3 regions of the Vibrio sp. NH-UV-68 genome follow, and region 1 is predicted to be linked to each of the others. Evidence: predicted binding sites of a transcription regulator. Region 1 holds the regulator's gene; each other region holds the start of a gene.
What was found. The regulator MetJ, encoded in region 1, represses methionine synthesis genes. The targets are predictions, from matches to a motif close to TTAGACNTNTANANGTCTAA.

Region 1 (4,346 bases):
GCGCCGTTAGCTCACCTAGGGTCGTGAACTCATCGCGCAGCGTGGCAAGCAATAGTTGCTTTTCATCGCCTTCAACAAGCGCTTCAATTAGCTCACTTTGATATTGGCGTAGCGTCTGAAGCTCTTCGTGTGCGAGGCGGCCATCTTTGTTGAGCGCGTCCAAAAAAGCAATCAGACGGTTGGTGGTTTTGCCCGCCGCGGAAACAACGATCAAGTCCTCAGCATTGGAATACTCTTTGAGTATGCCAACGACTCGACGGTAACAATCTGGGTCAGCAAGGCTACTGCCACCGAATTTATGCAGTTGACGTGGCGTGGCAGACATTACGCAGCCTCCTTCACTTTATTAAATGCTTGAGTGAGGTCGTCAATCAGATCTTCACTATCTTCTAAACCAACAGATAAGCGTAATAGCTGTTGTGATATACCCGCTTCGGCTAGCGCAATTTCACCCATAGCTCGATGCGTCATTGAGGCAGGGTGGCAAATCAAGCTTTCAACACCGCCTAATGACTCTGCTAGAGAAAAGAGTTCGAGATGGCCAACAAAGGCTTTAAGTTGTTCAAAGCTACCTGCAAACTCAAAACTTAACATTGAGCCAAAGCCAGTTTGCTGCTTTTTAGCGATCTCATGGCCGGGGTGATTTGGCAGACTTGGATGATAGATGGCGCTGACCAAAGACTCGCTCTGTAGGAACTGTAAGACTTTACTGGCACCTTCTTCGTGGGCTTTCATACGCGCGCCTAGGGTTCGCAGACCGCGCAGCGTCATATAGCTGTCAAATGGCGTTCCTGTTGCGCCAATGCAGTTGCCCCACCAAGAAAGCTCTTCAGCATGTTGCTCGGTTTTGGTGATCACAACACCGCCAATCACATCCGAGTGACCATTAATGTACTTAGTGGTTGAGTGAATAACAAAATCTGCACCTAGCTCGAGCGGCTTTTGGAAAACAGGCGTTAAAAAAGTATTGTCGACCGCGACCAGTGCACCGACTTGTTTGGCTTGTTGACACAGTTTTTCAATATCGACCACGCGTACTAATGGATTTGATGGCGTTTCTATCAAGATAAGTTTTGGCTTTTGAGCGAGCGCATTAGAGAGCGTTTTTTGATCAGATTGGTCAACGAATGCTACTTTGAAGTCTCCTTTCTGAGCGCGGGTATTGAATAGGCGGTATGTTCCGCCGTAGCAGTCATGGGGGGCAACAATTAAATCCTCAGGCCCTAGGAAGGCCGAGACCCACAAATTCAATGCAGAGGTACCACAGTTAGTCACTACCGCCCCTTTGCCTGATTCAAGCTCATACAGTGCGGTTTCAAGCAAGCCTCGGTTTGGGTTGCCCGAGCGGGTGTAGTCATATTGAGGCACTTCACCAAAGGCCGGGAAGCTATAGTTCGTTGAGAGATAAATAGGGGGAACAACGGCGTGATGTTGAGTGTCTGACTCGATACCAGTACGTACCGCGATTGTGGCTGGTTTACGGGTGCTCATGGGCGTTTCCTTTCGAACTATAGTGACTTGTTGCAGGGAATGCGCTATATCTTGAAGATGTCAGATATGAGCAATTCCAACTCCATTTCTGACCACTTTACTTGTCATTTTTGTGGACGTCAATACTTCTAGACGTCTATATGTCTTTGCTTGTGGACATAAATGCCGCTAAAATTGCGGCTTCTAATTTCAAACATACATTTTTACAAAGGTGCGCAATGGCAGACTGGAATGGCGAATACATTAGCCCGTACGCTGAGCATGGAAAAAAAAGTGAGCAAGTAAAGAAGATTACTGTTTCTATTCCATTGAAAGTATTAAAGGTTTTAACTGATGAACGTACGCGCCGTCAGATCAATAACCTGCGCCACGCGACAAACAGTGAGCTATTGTGCGAAGCGTTTTTGCACGCATACACAGGTCAGCCACTGCCAACGGATGAAGACTTGCGTAAAGATCGCCCGGATGATATTCCGACAGAGGTGAAAAAACTAATGACAGAAATGGGCATTGAGTTCGAAGCGTTTGATGAATAATCACCACGGCATGTCATTTTTTTCTGCAAGGTAAAATTCTTAAAAAAAAACCGCTGTATCAAACAGCGGTTTTTTTGTTCATCACAACAGGCTTACTCTGCCATGTAGTTTTCTGGCATTTCTATTCGCGCGACACCAGAGTCGACAGCCGCTTGCGCGACTGCTTTAGCTACGCGAGACAATAGGCGAGAGTCCATTGGTTTTGGAATGATGTAATCTGGACCAAATGACAGCGCGCTAACCCCCGCGGCTTTTAATACTTCTGCTGGCACTTCTTCTTTGGCGAGCTGACGAATGGCTTCAACCGCGGCCAGTTTCATCTCATCATTGATTTCGCTAGCACGCACATCCAGCGCACCACGGAAGATGAATGGGAAACACAGCACGTTATTGACTTGGTTCGGATAGTCACTGCGTCCGGTTCCCATGATCAGATCTTGGCGAACGGCTCTGGCTAGCTCTGGCTTGATTTCTGGATCTGGATTCGAACAAGCAAACACAATCGGCTTATCGGCCATCAATTTAAGCGCCTCGGGCGGCAGCAAGTTTGGACCTGATACACCTAAGAACAGATCGGCCCCTTCAATTACATCTTCTAACGTTCGTTTATCAGTATTGTTAGCAAATAGCTGTTTGTATTCATTGAGATCTTCACGACGAGTATGAATAACGCCTTTGCGATCCAGCATGTAGATTTTCTCACGCATTGCGCCACATTTGATCAGCAGTTCCATACAAGCAACGGCGGCAGCGCCGGCACCAAGACAGACTATGGTTGCGTCTTGAAGTTTCTTTCCTTGCAATTCAATCGCATTTAACATCCCCGCAGCCGTCACAATCGCAGTTCCGTGTTGGTCATCGTGGAACACAGGTACATCACAACGCTCAATCAACTGTCTTTCAATCTCAAAACAATCCGGTGCTTTGATATCTTCTAGGTTAATACCGCCAAAGGTATCGGCGATGTTGGCAACGGTATCAACAAATTCTTCGATAGTGCGGTGTTTGACCTCAATATCAATCGAATCAAGACCTGCAAAGCGCTTAAAGAGCAGTGCTTTACCTTCCATAACAGGTTTTGATGCCATTGGACCTAGGTTACCCAAGCCTAAAATTGCGGTACCGTTTGAGATTACAGCTACCATATTGCCTTTTGAGGTGTACTTATAGACGTTATCGACGTTTTGGGCGATTTCGCGTACGGGTTCTGCAACGCCTGGGCTGTAGGCGAGCGCTAGGTCTCTGGCGGTTTCGGCTGGGGTAGTCAGCTCAACAGAAATTTTGCCTGGCGTCGGGTAGGCATGGTAATCCAATGCTTGCTGACGGAATTGCTCTTCAGGAGATAGTTGTTGAGGATTGTCATCGGACATAGGTGTAGGTACTCGTTAATAATTATATGGAAAGGGGAATCCATTTTAGAGTAACTAAGTCAAGCTGCCTAGGTCAGAATGCGAGCGGAAGCAATAAAAGGTTGTAAAAGTCGGCTGATAAGACCAGATATCAAGAGGGATCACTGGTAATGCCTAGTATCAATAACACAATACTCTGAATGAATGCTAATTACCCTATGATAGATAACAAAAAAGGACGCCTGAGCGTCCTTTCTAGATTCGATATCTAAGCAGAAATTACTTCTTGCTTGATAGAGCACCGAAACGTTTGTTGAAGCGATCAACACGGCCGCCTGTATCTACGATACGTTGCTTACCAGTGTAGAATGGGTGACATTTGTCACATACGTCTAGGTGGATAGACTCTTTGCTTAGCGTTGAGTTGAACTCGAAAGAGTTGCCGCAAGAACAAGTCGCTTTAACTGCTTTGTACTCTGGGTGGATACCAGCTTTCATGGGAGAACCTCTGAATATAGGCCGTGTCGCTATCCGATTCTAAGCCGGACACCACACGTAGTTAATAAAAGTTGCTTGGATACCGCCGCCAAATGACAGCCATATCTCTAAGGCGCGATATAGTAATGAATCGCGCCACAGTGATCAACCGATTTAACCATAAATCTGCTACTTTTTTAGCCGAAACTTGCCGTTGTCGTGGGTGCGGAGTCGCTTTCTTGTCGGTCATTTTTACCTTAGACTAAGCAGCGTTACCTCCCCAAGAGCTCGATAGCCACTATGCGACCAACGATTGCCCGAGTAGCGTTACCTGTGCCACTCGATAAACAATTCGATTATCTGATACCGAATCACCTGTTTCCGATTATCGGTGGCCGTGTATCGGTGCCTTTTGGGCGGCAAACGTTAGTCGGTTTGGTGACGGCTTTGGTTAATGAGTCAGAATTTGAGCTGACAAAAATCAAACCGATTA
Region 2 (4,346 bases), 520 kb from region 1:
TCTGTTTTGTTTGATAAAGAAAAAGCCCAACAGAATAAATGAAGGAAAAAATGATAACGGTAAAGTTAAGTGTTCTTATATCTAGGGTTAGCTCATCCATTGATATGCCTAGTCAGTACTACAACGAGTGTTGACAAAATAGTAGTTTGTTGATTGTGACTGAGGTTAGGCTGTAGGGGTATCGAAAAAATATAAAAATGCTAATAGCGTCATAACAATGGGAAATATTCGGCGTATTAGCATTAGTATCGTTGATTATAGGCGACTTGCTTCCTCTTTCTTGGCCTTTTCAATCATCGGGGTAATCGTTGAACCTTGTACTAAAATCGAGAATACCACCACTGAATAGGTCATCACCAAAATAATTTCTTTTACATCGATGAGCTTATCTTGGATTACCCAGATTCCGGAAGGAATCGAAAGTGCCATGGCTAAGGCTAAACCGCCGCGTAATCCACCCCAAGTTAATATTTTTACTGACCACGAGTTGTAACTACGGTAGCGTTTAAAACCGATGTAGGCGATAAATACGCTGAGATACCGGGCTGCGAGGACTAAGGGTACCGAGAAAGCCATTACAATCCAGTCTTCTTCGTGAAATTTAAATAGCAGCATCGACATACCGATCAAAAGAAACAGAACGCCGTTGAGAAACTCATCTACTAACTCCCAAAAATGATCGAGATGGTCTTCGCTCTCTTTCGAAAAGCCGATAAAGCGTGTCCAGTTTCCGATCATAATCCCTGAGACCACCATGGCAAGAGGCCCAGAAACATGCAACACCTCAGCGAAAGCATAACCAGCGGTTGGAATTCCTATGGTAAGTAATAATTCCATTGAGTGGTCGTCAGTTGAACTGATTAAAAAGTGAAAGAGTAAGCCAAGTGCGAATCCATAAACTATCCCCCCGAGCGCTTCCTGAATGAAGAGTAACGTTACGCTGGTAACCGTAGGTGCTTCATGACCAAAGGCAATGGTAAATAGAGTAACGAAGATCACCAGACCAAAACCATCATTAAACAGTGATTCGCCTTCAATTTGAGTTGAAATCCGTTTTGGAGCGTCGAGTTTTTTTACAATCGCAAGTACTGCGATTGGGTCGGTTGGAGAAATTAGAGCACCAAACAGTAAGCAGTAAACCAAATCAAAGTGAATGCCTACTAACTGACAAAAGCCATACAGAACAAAGCCGATGAAGAAGGTTGAGAACAGTGTCGCTGCTAAGGCGAGTACAGTGATTTCCCACTTTTGATCCTTGAGGTTAGGCAATTTAATGCCTAGTCCGCCAGCAAAAAGTAAAAAGCCTAAGATGCCTTTTAAGAGAAAATCTTCAAAGTTAATACTGGAGACAGTCTTAGAAGCAATCTCTGTTAAATGAAACCAGTCGTTTTGACCCGCAATGAGAATCAATAGAGAGAGCATCATTGATCCTGCAGTAATCGCGATGGTGGTTTGCATTTTACCTATCTTGCTGTTTACAAAAGCAATCAGCATGGCCGCTGCGGATAAAAAGCACAGTGTGTAATAGACCGACATTAGAATCTCAGATTGTAACAAATTGTGAATAAGGATTTTCGGATCACTATGCTCAAATAGCAAACACTTTTTTGTTATTGATTGGTCATTAATTTCATTGTTTAGACGTCTAGACTCCTGAATGAACTGTGATAGGATGGAGAGATAGTTAAAGGAATGAGGCTGTACCGTGGGAAGTAATGTAAGGCAACAGATTGAAGCTCAGTTAAAGCAACGCATTTTGCTGATTGATGGTGGTATGGGCACCATGATCCAAGGATATAAACTAGAAGAGCAGGATTATCGAGGCGAACGTTTTGCAGATTGGCAGTGTGATGTCAAAGGCAACAATGACTTACTTGTTCTAACTCAGCCGCAGTTGATTAAAGATATTCATCTCGAATACTTAGCGGCAGGTGCAGATATTCTTGAGACCAACACCTTCAACTCAACCCCAATCGCTATGGCTGACTATGAAATGGAAAGCTTGAGTGAAGAGATTAACTTCGCCGCCGCCAAGCTTGCCAGAGAAGCCGCTGATGAATGGACAGCAAAGACGCCCGATAAACCACGTTTTGTTGCTGGGGTCCTTGGTCCGACAAACCGAACATGTTCCATCTCACCCGACGTCAACGATCCTGGTTACCGCAACGTTAGCTTTGACGAGTTAGTGACTGCTTACTCCGAGTCAACTCGCGCTTTAATCAAAGGCGGCAGTGATTTAATTCTTATTGAAACCATTTTCGACACCTTAAACGCCAAAGCATGTGCGTTCGCGGTTGATCTCGTTTTTGAGCAGCTAGGGGTCACATTACCAGTCATGATCTCCGGTACGATTACCGATGCGTCAGGTAGAACATTATCGGGTCAGACGACAGAAGCCTTCTATAACTCTTTACGTCACGTCAAGCCGATCTCTTTCGGTCTTAACTGTGCGCTTGGCCCTGATGAATTGCGTCCGTATGTAGAAGAGCTGTCACGCATCTCAGATACTTTTGTCTCTGCTCACCCCAATGCGGGCCTACCGAATGCCTTTGGTGAGTATGATCTCGGTGCAGAAGAGATGGCTGATCATGTCAAAGAGTGGGCCGAAAGTGGCTTCCTTAATTTGATTGGTGGTTGTTGTGGTACTACCCCGGAACATATCCGTCAGATGGCAAATGTCGTTGAGGGCGTAAAGCCACGCGCTATCCCCGAACTTGTTGTAGCGTGTCGTCTATCTGGTCTAGAACCATTAACCATCGAAAAAGACTCATTATTTGTCAATGTGGGTGAACGAACGAATGTCACTGGCTCTGCACGTTTTAAGCGTTTAATTAAAGAAGAGCTTTACGATGAAGCGTTAGACGTTGCACGTCAGCAGGTCGAAAATGGCGCTCAGATCATCGATATCAACATGGATGAGGGGATGCTTGATGCCGAAGCGTGTATGGTCCGTTTCCTTAATCTTTGTGCATCAGAACCTGAAATATCCAAAGTGCCGATCATGGTCGACTCCTCTAAATGGGACGTGATTGAAGCGGGTCTGAAATGTATTCAAGGTAAAGGTATTGTTAACTCGATCTCTCTCAAAGAGGGTAAAGAGATCTTTGTTAACCAAGCTCAACTGATTCGTCGCTATGGCGCAGCAGTGATCGTGATGGCCTTTGACGAAATTGGCCAAGCCGATACACGTGAGCGCAAGATCGAAATTTGTACCAAGGCTTACCGTATTTTGGTCGATGAAGTCGGCTTTCCACCTGAAGACATTATTTTTGACCCGAATATCTTTGCGGTCGCAACGGGTATTGATGAACACAATAACTATGCCGTCGACTTTATTGACGCTGTGGCCGACATTAAGCGTGACTTACCGCACGCGATGATCTCTGGTGGTGTGTCGAATGTTTCGTTCTCGTTCCGTGGTAATAATTATGTTCGTGAAGCGATTCATGCCGTGTTCCTTTACCACTGTTTCCGCAACGGAATGGACATGGGCATTGTTAATGCGGGGCAACTAGAAATCTATGACAACGTGCCTGAAAAGCTGCGTGAGGCGGTAGAAGATGTCGTGCTCAACCGACGAGATGATGGCACAGAGCGATTGCTTGATATTGCCGCTGAATATGCCAGCAAAGGCGTGGGCAAAGAAGAGGACCCTAGTCTACTTGAGTGGCGAACTTGGCCAGTTGAAAAGCGCCTAGAGCACGCTTTGGTCAAAGGTATTACAGAGTTTATTGTTGAGGATACCGAAGAGGCTCGACTTAATGCGAGCAAACCACTAGAGGTGATTGAAGGCCCTCTTATGGATGGTATGAACGTGGTTGGTGATCTGTTTGGTGAAGGTAAGATGTTCTTGCCTCAAGTGGTCAAGTCCGCTCGAGTCATGAAACAGGCCGTCGCGCATTTAGAGCCTTATATCAACGCGCTGAAACAAGCAGGTTCAACCAATGGTAAAATTTTACTCGCGACAGTGAAAGGCGATGTGCACGATATTGGTAAGAACATTGTCGGTGTGGTACTCCAGTGCAATAACTATGAAATCATCGATCTTGGCGTCATGGTACCGTGCGAGAAAATTCTCAAAGTCGCCAAAGAAGAGAACGTCGACATTATTGGCTTGTCGGGTCTGATTACGCCGTCATTGGACGAAATGGTCCATGTTGCTAAAGAGATGCAACGTCTCGATTTCGATTTACCTCTTTTAATTGGTGGGGCAACCACATCAAAAGCGCATACCGCGGTTAAAATTGAACAAAACTATCAACACCCAGTGGTGTATGTAAATAATGCTTCACGTGCAGTTGGCGTTTGTTCGGCGCTGCTGTCTGAGAGGCAAAAGCCTGGCTTTG
Region 3 (4,346 bases), 540 kb from region 1:
TTTGTAATCACGGTCAGTCACTTGCTGATCTAGGTATGGCTTGTGTTGGAATGCGTTGATGTCGATTGAGCCATCATCAAGCGCGGCGTTTGGTGTAACGTAGTCAGTAAAAGTGACCAGCTCGACATCCAAGCCATACTTTTCCTTAGCCACTTTTGCTGCGACTTCCGCAACCTGAGCTTCCGCACCAGCCATTACGCCAACTTTGATTTTGCTGGTATCAGCTTGCTTTTCGCCACAACCAGTTAGAATCAGTGCAGACGCTGCTGCTGCGATAGCCAAAAGACCTTTAAGACTGAATTTCATCACTATCTCCTTATGAATAAATCTGTGAAGTATTGTAGAACTTATTATTGATTAACGGTGGTCGACACGACGGACAATCGCATCACCAATAGATTGAATAATTTGTACCAGCACGATGAGCATTACTACCGTCACGGCCATGATCACCACATCGTAGCGATGGAAACCATAACGAATTGCAACGTCACCTAGGCCACCACCACCGACAGTACCGGCCATGGCAGAGTAGCTGACTAGCGTTACTAGCGTGATGGTTACCGAGTTTACGATAGTTGGCATTGCCTCTGGCAGCAGCACCTTAGAGATGATCTGCATTGGCGTGGCTCCCATTGATTGCGCGGCTTCAACCAAACCAGTTGGTACTTCTAATAGTGCGCCTTCAATCAGACGGGCAACAAATGGAATCGCGCCAATCGTCAGTGGCACAATTGCAGCGGTCGTACCAATAAAAGTGCCGACCAATAGTTTGGTCACAGGAATAATCGCCACCATCAACACTAAAAAAGGAACCGAACGACCGATATTGACGATAGCGCCCAGGATGCGATTGAGTTTGGTGTTCTCAAGCAATCCGCCTTTTTTACTGGTATGCAAGATCACGCCAAGAGGGATACCGACAGCAAAGCCAACAATACCGGCCACGGCGACCATGTAGAGTGTTTCCCAAGTTGCGCCTAGGAGAAGTTTGCTGTTTAAGCTCAGCCACTGTGAAATTTCGTTAAAGGACATAACCCAGCACCTCTACTTTTACGTTATGGTCACGCAGGAAAGCTATCGCTGCGTTGTCATCTTGTTCATTACCAAATAGCTCTGCGACCATCATGCCGAATTTAACGCCGCCAGCGTAGTCAAGGTCTGAACTCAAAATCGAAACATCGATGTTGAATTTACGGGCAATTTGGCTCATCAATGGTGCATCAACGGTTGCTCCGGTAAACTCTAAACGCACTAATGGGTAGCTATTCTCGACACGTGTTGGTTGCAAACGTGCTTGATAATCTTCTGGAATCGACAAGTCTAAAGTTGAGCGGATAAACTGATGCGCCAGTTCCGTTTTTGGGTGGGCAAAAATTTCGCCGACCGTGCCTTTCTCAACCAACTCACCATCGCCAATGATCGCAACTTGATGACAGATGCTTTTGACCACGTCCATTTCATGGGTGATCAATAGTATGGTGATGTTGAGTTTACGGTTGATCTCTTTAAGCAGCTCCAATATTGATTGGGTGGTTGCAGGATCAAGCGCGCTGGTGGCTTCATCACATAGCAGAACTTTCGGGTCGGATGCCAAAGCACGGGCAATCGCGACACGCTGCTTTTGGCCGCCACTCAAATTGGCCGGGTAGCTTTCATGCTTATCGGCCAGACCGACTAACTTTAACAGGCCCGTGACCTTGTTTTTGATGTGCGCCTGATCTTTTCCTGCTAATTCTAGTGGTAGCGCAGTGTTTTCGAACACGGTACGTGAAGAGAGCAAATTAAAATGCTGAAAGATCATACCGATGTTACGACGTGCTTCGCACAGCTGTGGTTTGCTTAGCTTGGTTAGGTCAACCCCATCAACAACGATTGAGCCTGAGCTTGGAGCTTCCAGCATGTTAACACATCGAATTAAAGTACTTTTCCCTGCTCCAGATGAGCCAATAACACCAAAGATTGTTCCCTGAGGGACATTTAGGTTGATCGCTTTCAAGGCATGTATTTCCTTACTGCCTTGATAGAAAACCTTATTTACTTGATTAATTTCAATCATTGAGAAACCCGTTATCAGTTTGGATGAGCAGTAGACGATTATTTTGAGCTACATCTCATTTACCAGAGAATGCTATGGGTTTGAGTGTTTAGTGTCAATAGATATTTTTACGTCTAGACGTCTAAACGTATCTTTCGCTAAAACCAATCGGAATGAGTTAGTGGTGAATGACATAAGAGGTAATTGCACAATCCATCGAGATGGCATAAAAAGGTGACTCAGGTATAATCTGGATACTAAAGCAAGCAAAATGAGAAACATATTTTGGCGAAACCAGCAGTCTTTCTAGACCGCGATGGCGTAATCAACGTCGATCACGGCTACGTGCATGACGAGCACGAGTTTGAATTCATCGAAGGGGTATTTGAAGCGGCTAAACAGCTGAAACAGATGGGCTATCAACTTGTTCTAGTGACCAACCAATCTGGTATTGCACGTGGTAAATTCAGTGAAGACCGTTTTCTCTCGCTGACTCAATGGATGGATTGGAACTTTGTCGACAACGGCGTTGAATTTGATGGTATCTACTATTGCCCGCACCATCCAGAACAAGGTTTAGGTAAATATAAGCAAGAGTGTGATTGTCGTAAACCTAAGCCGGGTATGTTTATTTCTGCGCGTGACTTTTTGCATATCGACATGGCTAACTCGGTCATGGTTGGTGATAAAGCCGAAGACTTGATGGCTGCGGAAGCGGCGGGTGTCGGCTGCAAAATTTTAGTGCGAACGGGTAAGCCGATCACCGAAAAAGGCCAGGCCATAGCCTCGGTGGTGCTAGACAGCATTAAAGATGTCCCTGCTTATCTAACAAAATAATCAATCAAAAGTCGCTCTGGGCGGCTTTTATTTTGTCTGGAGGTCATCATGACTATACGTTTATTAATAAGCACTGTGCTAGCTGCATTGATCGTTGGCTGCGTGAGCGATCGCGTTGTCAGAGAAAGCACATTTCAGGGTGACTTTACCCGTTATCACTGTGAGTCACAGTACGCCTTTCAAGTTGCCTATATGCCCAATACGCCAGCTGCGTTGCTAAGGCTAGTTGATGGTGATTATCGCTTAATTCAAGTTCCTTCAGGATCTGGGGTTAAGTACACGCTTGATGACATGACCAATCAAGCGCCGAATCCGATCACGCTACATGCTAAAGGCAATCAAGCCCGTTTGGAGATTGGCCGAATGGTTTACAGTGATTGCCTTACGCAATAATTACTTTACTATTGCGGCGGTGGGGCCGCGTTAGCCGTGAGTGTTCGATAACAGAATCAGAGAGTTATGAGTAAAAAACTAACCATTCTTGATATTGCCAAGTTATCTGGGGTCGGTAAGTCAACCGTTTCCCGAGTGTTGACCAATGATCCTAAAGTCAAACCTGAAACACGGGCGAAAGTGGAGCATGTGATCCGAGAGTCTGGTTATGTACCCTCGAAATCAGCTCAAGCGATGCGCGGCGGCAGTCAAAAAGTGGTGGGGGTGATTATCTCTCGTCTTGATTCCCCTTCAGAAAACAAAGCGGTCAGCAGCATGCTGGCGACCTTATACGCCGCCAGTTACGATGTGGTGATTATGGAGAGTCAGTTTGATCGCGTGAAAACCAATGAGCACCTTGACGTATTGAAAAAACGTAACGTTGATGGTGTGATCATTTTCGGTTTTAACGATCTCGATGTCACGACACTCGCAAGCTGGCAAGGGCGGTCAGTGGTCATTGCAATGGATACCGATGTCGTGTCATCAATTAACTACGATAATCGTGGTGTCATCGTGTGTGCATTGGAACACCTCAAGGCGCAGAGCATCGACAACATCGCCTTTATCGGTGTTGACCCGAGCGATAAAACCACCGGCTTGCTGCGTCTTAACGCGTATTTAGACTGGTGTCAGCAACAGCAAATAACACCTTGTTATCAAACCGGGCACTTAAACCGCGAGAGTGGCTACCAGTTGGTGGATCAAGTCTTAACCGACCAAACACAGGCGATAGTTTGTGCCAGTGATACGTTAGCGCTTGGTGTGATTAAACGCTTGCAAGAACTCGAGCGTGAAGATGTTGCTGTCACGGGCGTTGGTGGTAATGAGTTGCTCTCTTTTCTCTTTCCCAATATTTACAGCATTGACCCTGGCTACTCTCAAGCCGGTGAACGTTCTGCTAACCTTCTTATTTCACATATCAATGGTGAACCAGGCGCCACGCACATTACTCAGCAGCCAATTGAGTTCTAAGTCATTATTTTCAGACTGATTTAAAATTATACTGTGATCGCATTCAATTAATGGGATTGTTCCC

Region 2: a site for MetJ is predicted at 1,638-1,657, ahead of metH (methionine synthase). Genes of this name have one in related genera too.
Region 3: a site for MetJ is predicted at 2,165-2,184, ahead of metN (methionine ABC transporter ATP-binding protein MetN). Genes of this name have one in related genera too.

The regions. Positions count from the first base shown of each region.
Region 1 is NZ_CP134975.1:2,930,940-2,935,285, reverse strand. Features, by position in the region: gene ViNHUV68_RS13450 (bifunctional aspartate kinase/homoserine dehydrogenase II) at 1-325, opposite strand, end outside; gene ViNHUV68_RS13445 (O-succinylhomoserine (thiol)-lyase) at 325-1,491, opposite strand; gene metJ (met regulon transcriptional regulator MetJ) at 1,710-2,027, shown strand; gene ViNHUV68_RS13435 (malic enzyme-like NAD(P)-binding protein) at 2,120-3,397, opposite strand; gene rpmE (50S ribosomal protein L31) at 3,656-3,874, opposite strand; gene priA (primosomal protein N') at 4,154-4,346, shown strand, end outside.
Region 2 is NZ_CP134975.1:309,284-313,629, forward strand. Features, by position in the region: gene ViNHUV68_RS01485 (diguanylate cyclase) at 1-100, opposite strand, end outside; gene ViNHUV68_RS01490 (cation:proton antiporter) at 256-1,536, opposite strand; gene metH (methionine synthase) at 1,706-4,346, shown strand, end outside.
Region 3 is NZ_CP134975.1:2,392,057-2,396,402, reverse strand. Features, by position in the region: gene metQ (methionine ABC transporter substrate-binding lipoprotein MetQ) at 1-306, opposite strand, end outside; gene ViNHUV68_RS10945 (methionine ABC transporter permease) at 358-1,035, opposite strand; gene metN (methionine ABC transporter ATP-binding protein MetN) at 1,025-2,059, opposite strand; gene gmhB (D-glycero-beta-D-manno-heptose 1,7-bisphosphate 7-phosphatase) at 2,324-2,875, shown strand; gene ViNHUV68_RS10930 (MliC family protein) at 2,924-3,268, shown strand; gene treR (trehalose operon repressor TreR) at 3,335-4,282, shown strand.